DNA from 2 places in the uncultured Exiguobacterium sp. genome. Region 2 is predicted to be linked to the other one. Evidence: riboswitches for the same ligand, from Rfam matches in the RefSeq annotation. Region 2 holds a riboswitch; the other holds the start of a gene.
What was found. A riboswitch is a leader RNA that binds a small molecule or an ion and turns the genes downstream of it on or off. The one in region 2 is predicted to bind S-adenosylmethionine.
Positions count from the first base shown of each region.

Region 1: linked by a shared signal. The riboswitch ahead of ACHWTJ_RS01425 (amino acid permease) and the one ahead of metK (methionine adenosyltransferase) in region 2 are both predicted to bind S-adenosylmethionine.

Region 1 covers NZ_CAXYJR010000003.1:17,273-21,704, reverse strand. Annotated here, with positions in the region: gene gntK (gluconokinase) at 1-583, opposite strand, end outside; gene ACHWTJ_RS01435 (GntR family transcriptional regulator) at 576-1,292, opposite strand; gene ACHWTJ_RS01430 (ketopantoate reductase family protein) at 1,475-2,392, shown strand; SAM riboswitch class I at 2,429-2,530, shown strand; gene ACHWTJ_RS01425 (amino acid permease) at 2,608-4,011, shown strand; gene mmuM (homocysteine S-methyltransferase) at 3,986-4,432, shown strand, end outside.
Region 2 covers NZ_CAXYJR010000005.1:513,334-517,765, reverse strand. Annotated here, with positions in the region: gene ACHWTJ_RS04325 (serine aminopeptidase domain-containing protein) at 1-148, opposite strand, end outside; gene ACHWTJ_RS04320 (GNAT family N-acetyltransferase) at 227-715, opposite strand; gene metK (methionine adenosyltransferase) at 853-2,061, opposite strand; SAM riboswitch class I at 2,190-2,316, opposite strand; gene pckA (phosphoenolpyruvate carboxykinase (ATP)) at 2,551-4,119, shown strand; gene ACHWTJ_RS04305 (EAL and HDOD domain-containing protein) at 4,350-4,432, opposite strand, start outside.

The DNA of each region.
Region 1 (4,432 bases), on a different contig from region 2:
CATGTAACGCGCCCGTATCCCAGCCTAATTCATGAATATTAAAGAGACCGGTTGCTGAAGCGAGAGAGTGGTCGATGACATATCTGCCGAAAAGTCTTTGGAAAACAAATTCCTTGATCCCGACATATTTTTTCGTTTGAGCGTGGAGCTCCGGACGATCTTCGACGAGCCAACTGATTTTGCTGAGCGGTGACATCGGATGGATCGGTGTCCCGGTCCGGTGATAGATCGAGAAACCGTATTGTTCCTTAATCTTGTTCGACCATGCTTCACTCCGACTGTCCGCCCATGTGATGCAGGCAGTCAATGGCTGATGCTGTGCGTCCATCGCGATCAAGCTGTGCATAGCACTACTGAACGCGACGAACTTTGGTGGCATGCTTGGATGACGTTTTGTGATCAAACGGATCGATTCGAGTACAGCATCAAAAATTTCTTCCGGATCCTGCTCCGCCGTCGAACGGTTTGGTGTGTGGAGTGGGTAACCGACATTCGTTTGTCCGACAACCTCTCCTTTTGTCGTAAATAAGACTGCTTTCGTACTCGTCGTACCGATATCGACGCCTAACATGTATTCAGTCATGTGAATCGACTCCTTTCGACATCATTTGTTGCGTTTTCCAGAGATCTTCGACTTCCTGGACGTCATCAAAGTTCTGATGTAAGGAAGCAACCATCCGTTCACGATCCCCTGTCTCGATCGCTTCGATATACAAGGCGTGGTTCGCGAGAATGCGTTCGAAGTCTTCGATGTCTTCCTCGAATCGTACCCGCATCGATAGGAGGATGAAACTTTCCATGACCGGTTTAAGATTTTGCCAAATCATGCTGACATACCCATGATCGATCGAGCGGATGATTGTTTCATGAAACAGTACGTCCTGGAAGGAAAATTCATCGGCATCCTTGTATTTGATGGCAACTTTCATCATTTCTAGAATTTTACTGAGCTCACGGACGAGTTCAGACCGTTCGATTTTGACGAGTCGCTCGAAGACGAATGTTTCGATGAGCAACCGGACATCATAGATTTCCTGAATGTCGCGCTCGGACAAACCGACGACGACCGCTCCCATTCGTTCGAGACGAATCAATTGTTCGGATGCAAGGACCTTTAACGCATCCCGGACAGGAGAGCGACTGACTGAAAAATCAGAGGCTAATTTATTCTCAGATAAGATGGTACCGCTTTCAATCTTTCCTGAAATAATCCGCATCCGTAACTCGTGTGCAACACGATCTCCGGCGGAAGCTTTCGCTAACCACTTCAGGGGGTATAACAGTTCTGACATGGAATCACCTGATTTCTAGAGTGAGTATACTTGTATACAAGTTAGTATAAACGTTTTTTTCTAAAATGCAAACGCTTAACTTACATTTTAGTGATTCAAGTAGGAATCAGGAAAATGGTTTCCGATATGTTAGGGTGAAGGAGTAAGTAACGAATCGATTAGTTAAAAAGGAGGTAATGCATATGCATGTTTTAGTCGTAGGTGCAGGAGCAGTTGGAGGTTATTTCGGGGGACGTCTTGCTGAGCAAGGGGAACAGGTGACATTCTTTGTTCGTCCGAAGCGCTATGAACAATTACAAAAGACAGGGTTACAGATTACTAGTCCTCATGGTGATATCACGATCACGCCTCAGTTAGTGACACGAGACATGCGACCAAATCACACATTTGATGTCGTCTTACTTTCTACGAAAGCCTATCACTTGGATGACGTCTTACAGGATCTTGCGCCATTCATTTCGGAAGATACATATATCATTCCCTTATTGAACGGGATGCGTCATATTCGCCGGTTAACAGAAGTCTTCGGAGAAGATCGAGTACTGGGAGGGCTTTGCTTCATCGAATCGACGCTTGATGCAGAAGGGCGTATTGTACAGACAAGCCCGTCTCATCGGCTATTGTTTGGTTCACGAACCGGTAAACCAACAGCGCGTTTAGAGGAGATTGCAACACGTTTTGCGAAAGCGAAGGCACCGATGGCGTACTCGATGCATATCATGGATGACATGTGGCAAAAGTACCTCTTCATTTCGACATTTGCGGGCGTGACGACACTATTTCGCTCTGCCATCGGTCCAGTTCGCAAGGACCCAATTGGTTATCAGATGATTCAAGACGTCATGAAGGAAGCGAAACAAGCGATGGAAGAACAAGGTGCAATTTTCAATGATGATGTAGAAGCGGTCTTGCTGAAGCAGATGCATGCAATGGAAGACACGATGAAATCGTCGATGTTACGGGACATGGAAAAGGGTCAGCCTGTCGAAGTGGAACATTTCTTTAGCACGTTGCTCGAAACACGCTCTCCACGTCACCTTCAACTGATTGAATCTAATTTATGGATTTATCAAAAAAATCGAGAACTGCTTGTTGACTGAATTATCTGCATTCTGATATGGTTAGGAACAATTACATACTTATCCAGAGAGGTGGAGGGACTGGCCCTATGAAACCTCAGCAACAGGTCGAAAGATACTGTGCTAATTCCTGCGGGTGCTGCACCCGATCGATAAGATTTCCGAATTGTCGACCGACGCATCCGTGAGGATGCGTTTTTTGTTTGAAATAGGTGGAACGAGGAGGAAATGGATTCATGAAAACGAGCGGAGCGTTTCGACGCAAGATGGAATCACGTCATCTGATCATGCTGTCGTTAGGTGGTGTTATCGGAACAGGGTTATTTTTAAGTACAGGTTATACGTTGGAACAAGCAGGACGCGTCGGAACGATTTTATCGTATTTGATCGGGGCCGTCGTCGTTTACTTAGTCATGTTAAGTCTCGGTGAACTCGCCGTTCACATGCCGGAAACCGGATCATTCCATAAGTACGCAACGAAGTACATCGGACCCGGCACAGGTTATACAGTCGCCTGGCTCTACTGGCTGACATGGACGGTCGCCCTTGGTTCAGAATTCACGGCGGCAGGCATTTTGATGCAACGTTGGTTCCCGTCGATTCCGGTCTGGGTGTTCAGCGCATTGTTCGCTGCGATGATCCTTGGTATCAATGTCTTAAAGGTCCGTGTGTTCGCTGAAGTCGAGTTTTGGTTTTCCGCCATTAAGGTCGTGACGATCATTGCTTTCATTTTACTTGGTGCGGGAGCGATCGTCGGCTTCATTCCACTGCAAGATGGTAGCCCAGCCCCATTCTTTTCTTCCTTAACGGAAGGTGGATTATTCCCAAATGGCGCTTTCGCCATCTTCATGACGATGCTTGCCGTGAACTTTGCTTACTCGGGAACGGAATTGATTGGTGTCGCAGCGGGTGAAGCAGTTGATCCGAAGCGGACGATTCCGCTTGCGATCCGGACGACGATTTTGCGACTCGTTCTCTTCTTCGTCGGTACGATCATCGTGTTAGCCGTCTTATTGCCAACGGAAGGGAAAGGTGTGCTCGAAAGTCCGTTCGTCGCCGTATTTGAACGGATCGGAATTCCCTACGCAGCAGACGTGATGAACTTTGTCATTTTGACAGCAATCTTGTCAGCAGCGAACTCTGGACTTTACGCCGCCTCTCGGATGCTCTGGTCGCTTGCGAACGAACGCATGATTCCACGCTTCTTCGCCCAGGTGACACCAAGTGGGGTACCGCTTCGAGCTGTATTGTTCAGCATGCTTGGCGGAGGACTTGCCTTGCTGTCTAGTATTTATGCGGCAGGAAGTGTTTATATCGCGCTCGTCTCGATTTCTGGTCTCGCTGTCGTCGTCGTTTGGATGAGTATCAGCGTTGCCCAGTATCGTTTCCGGAAACAATTCCTCCGTGAAGGGCATACGGTCGACGAATTGGTCTATCGCACACCACTTTTTCCATTCGTACCGATTGCCGCTCTCGTCGTTTGTTTGATTTCCTTGATTGGTATCGGATTTGATCCGACACAACGAATTGCCTTGTACTGTGGTATTCCATTCATCGTGATCTGTTATGTCGTTCATGCGTTCACGAATTCTTCTCAGAAACGGAGTGTTGAAGATGTCCCGAATCAAAAATCCAGTTGATCAACGATTACAAGAAGTTCCCTTTCTTATTTTAGATGGTGCCCTTGCAACCGAACTTGAACAGAAGGGATTCGACCTGAACGACCCGCTTTGGTCAGCACGTCTCTTGATTGAAGCGCCGGAACAGATTGAGCGTGTCCATCGTGATTACTTTGAAGTAGGTGCCGATGTTGCGATCACTTCAAGTTATCAAGCAAGTATCGAAGGATTCAAGCAACGTCACATTTCAACCGAGGAAGCAGAGAAACTGATCCGACAAACGGTCACCTTGGCGCAAAACGCACGCACGCGTATCGGAAAGAGTGACGCATTGATCGCGGGATCAGTAGGTCCTTATGGTGCTTACTTAGCAGATGGTTCTGAGTATCGCGGTCATTATGGGGTATCAGTAGATGTGCTAGAAGCCTTCCACAGACCACGG
Region 2 (4,432 bases):
CATGTTCTTCAAACGAGATACGACGTGGTGCGTCAACGAGCAGTACTTCATACTCTCGTTCGAGTACCCGAATCAAAGCTTCACTCGGACGGGCACGCAGTTGTAACGGATAGACTAATACGATGATTCCTGTTGGTTGTTCAACCACAAACTCACCTCTTCACTTCATACTTCCTTTTTACGATACCTTATTTCAAACGCACACGAAACCGTCCCAAGACGGATTTCACGAGGCGACATGGCGAAGACGAATGACAGATTCTACTTGCCCAAAGACTTCTTCTGTCATCTCACTGAGTTCTTCAAAACCGAATGAGGTCAAAAACTGACGCGCTTTATAGTTACGTGCTTCTACGTATACTTCGAGTGGGACGGCTTCTTGTCGTTCGAGTTCCCGGATCAGCCGTCGCCCGATTCCGTTTTGCTGATATTTCGGTAAAACATATAGACGAACGATTTCCCACGTTCCCTCAACATCAACAGCATGAATGAAACCGACGATCTCCTCGTCGATGATTCCGACATAAAAATACTCTCCCCGTGCTTCTTCCGCCGTCCGGATCGCACGAACGACTTCTTCTTGCGGATACGCCTCCTGCACGAAATGCGCTTTCGAACGCTCGGAATAGATTTCTGCATACGTATCCAACCAAGATGTGACGGCAATGTCATGAATACGTCCTGCATCAGCTGGAATAGCTTCGCGTATTTCCATAATCGGAACCCCCCTTTGTATTCATACGAATCGACTCATGTACTTTTACCCTCTTCTAGAAAAAACATTCGTTTCCTGCAAAGTTCCCCTGAAACAAAAAAGTCCGAAAACCCGCGTAGGATTTTCGGACTTTTTGATTATGCGAAACGTTTTGCTTGTTCTTCAAGAACTGCTGCTTTATCTGTTTGCTCCCATGGAAGCTCAACATCTGTACGACCGAAGTGACCGTATGCAGCTGTTTGACGATAGATCGGACGACGGAGATCAAGCATGTTGATGATTCCAGCCGGACGAAGATCGAAGTTTTCAGCAACCAATTCGACGAGTTGCGCTTCAGGAAGTTTTCCTGTACCGAATGTGTCAACCGCGATTGATACCGGATGCGCAACACCGATTGCGTACGCGAGTTGAACTTCTGCTTTATCTGCAAGACCTGCAGCAACGAGGTTCTTCGCGACGTAACGTGCTGCGTATGCAGCTGAACGGTCGACTTTTGTTGGATCTTTACCTGAGAATGCTCCACCGCCGTGGCGTGCGTATCCACCGTACGTATCAACGATGATCTTACGACCAGTCAATCCAGCATCTCCTTGTGGTCCACCGATGACGAAACGACCTGTTGGGTTGATGAAGAATTTCGTTGCTGCGTCGATATATTCAGCCGGGATGACCGGTGTGATGACGTGTTCTTTCAAGTCAGCTTGGATTTGCTCAAGCGTGACTTCTTCTGCGTGTTGTGTCGAGATGACGATCGTATCGACACGAACCGGCTCGTTGTTCTCGTTGTATTCGACCGTGACTTGTGTTTTTCCGTCCGGACGAAGGTAGTCGAGTTGACCGTTTTTACGCACTTCTGCCAAACGGCGTGCGAGACGGTGAGAGAGAGAGATTGGAAGTGGCATGAGTTCTGGTGTTTCTTTCGTTGCGTAACCGAACATGAGACCTTGGTCTCCTGCACCGATTGCATCGATTTCTGCATCAGACATGCTACCTTCACGTGCTTCAAGCGCTTGGTCGACACCAAGAGCGATGTCTGCTGATTGCTCATCGATTGATGTCAATACAGCACATGTGTCCGCGTCAAAACCGTATTTCGCGCGTGTATAACCGATTTCACGAATCGTTTCACGGACGACTTTTGGAATGTCGACATAAGTCGATGTCGTGATCTCACCTGCAACGAGAACGAGACCTGTTGTAACAGAAGTTTCTGCCGCAACACGCGCGTTTGGATCCGCTGCGAGGATTGCATCAAGAATTGAATCCGAAATTTGGTCACAGATTTTATCTGGATGACCTTCAGTGACTGACTCCGACGTGAATAGTCGGCGATTAAGGTTTGTCATGTATGACCCTCCCAAAAAAGAATTTGACGGTGTACTCATTTCCCCTAGTTGAGTGGGACGGTAAAATGAAAAAAACCTTTCCAAGTCCAAAAAATGGTCAGGGAAAGGTTGTGCGTTCTTCCTTTACCCTCTTATCGTTCGAAGTGTTTACTTCGCTTCAGGAGAGCACCTTTTCCCTCATTAATATGTGAATTAATGTAGGACGGTTGCCGGGTTTCTTCGGGCCTTGTTCCCTCCACCTGCTCAGAATAAGAGTATCCGTTACGAATTACATGATATAAAGTTGTACCTACTCTGTCAAGCAAGGTTTCAAATTCTAGTCGAAACTTTTTGAAAGAGATGTTAAACTGTTAATGCTGAAAGCGTTTCCAGATAAATAGAAATCAGCACGAGAAAATGATTGCTCTCTCTTTAGTATGTCATATATAATAAATGTGTCATACTAAATGCAGTGAGCCAAAACCAACGTAGGGGAAAGGTGGGGTCAGGATGCCGATGACGGTCCTGAATATCGAAGAACTACTCAAGAAAGAGCATGTGTTCAAACAACTATCTGTTGCTGAACTTGTCGAACATGCGATTCGAAACGAAGAAGGTGTCCTTGCTGAGAACGGCGCATTATCTGTAGAAACGGGGAAATTTACAGGTCGTTCACCAAAAGATAAGTTCATCGTCCGTGATTCTTCCTGCGAGTCTCACATTGATTGGGGTCATGTCAACCAACCGATGGATGGAGACAAATTTGAACAATTGTTGCAAAAGGTTCTTCGTTACATGAACGAAGCCGATCAGCTCTACTACACAGAAGCTGCAGCAGGTGCAGATACGCACTTCACCCTTCCGGTCCGTGTGCTCACACAATACGCTTGGCATAACCTGTTTGCCAAACAACTCTTTTTACGCGAGTATCCTGAAGTGGCTGCCTTCGAACCGTTCACGGTCGTCTATGCGCCACATTTTAAAGCAGATCCTGCCGTTGACGGAACGAACTCCGAGACGTTCATCGCGATGTCGTTTGAACACCGGATCGTCTTGATCGGTGGAACGGAATACGCTGGCGAAATTAAAAAATCGATCTTTTCCGTCATGAACTACCTCTTGCCACAAGAAAACGTGCTTTCGATGCACTGCTCGGCAAACGTTGGACACGAAGGCGACGTTGCCTTGTTCTTCGGTCTATCTGGTACTGGTAAGACCACCCTTTCAGCAGACGATAGTCGTCAATTGATTGGGGACGACGAACATGGTTGGTCGCACGACGGTGTCTTCAACATCGAAGGGGGATGTTATGCGAAGACGGTCAACCTATCGCGTGAAAAAGAACCACAAATCTTTGACGCGATCCGTTTTGGAACCGTCCTTGAGAACGTCGTGCTCGATGAAGCCCGTCATCCTGATTACGATGATACATCGTTGACGGAAAATACGCGTGCCGCTTATCCGATCACAGCAATCGATAACATCGCTGTTCCATCACGCGCTGGTCACCCGAAGACAATCGTTTTCTTGACAGCTGATGCGTACGGTGTCTTGCCTCCGATCAGTAAATTGACGAAAGAACAAGCGATGTACCACTTCCTATCAGGGTATACATCAAAACTCGCTGGTACAGAACGGGGTATCACGGAACCGGAAGCAACGTTCTCGACATGCTTCGGTTCACCGTTCCTTCCACTGATGCCTGAAAAATATGCGACGATGCTCGGCGAATTGATTGATCGTCACGGTGTCACCGTTTATCTCGTCAACACAGGTTGGACAGGTGGTGCTTACGGAACGGGTAGCCGTATGAAGCTATCGTATACACGGACGATGGTCAACGCTGCCGTCAACGGTACACTTGCAACAATTCCAACAGAAGAACACCCGATCTTTGGACTTCATATGCCGCTTGAAGTTCCTGGTGTTCCAAGCGAGTTACTCAACCCTGTACGCGTCTGGTCGAATCCGGACGAATACGACACACAAGCGCGTTCGCTTGCTGAGAAATTCCAGAACAATTTCCTCCGTTTCGAGAGTGCGACGGATGCGATCAAGTCAGCTGGTCCACGCCTATAAAGTAGAATTTTCTGACTTGCATCAAAAAGATAGACACTGAATTTACATCATTTCACTAAAAAATCTGAGTCCGATCTTCACGGACTCAGATTTTTTAGTTACTCCTTAATCCTTAGAAATTCTTCCTATCAAGCGATTCGAGACGAATAAAAACGTGTAATCCTACTCAGTTAAGAGAATGATTACACGTCGTCCTATGTTTAGAAAAAAGTCTCCAAACTCTTATTTAGTTATATGATCGAGTCTGACTCTTCTTGAATATGTTTTTCTCGCTGCATGAGCCACTCTTGACTTTCCGTCAGTAAGGCATAGG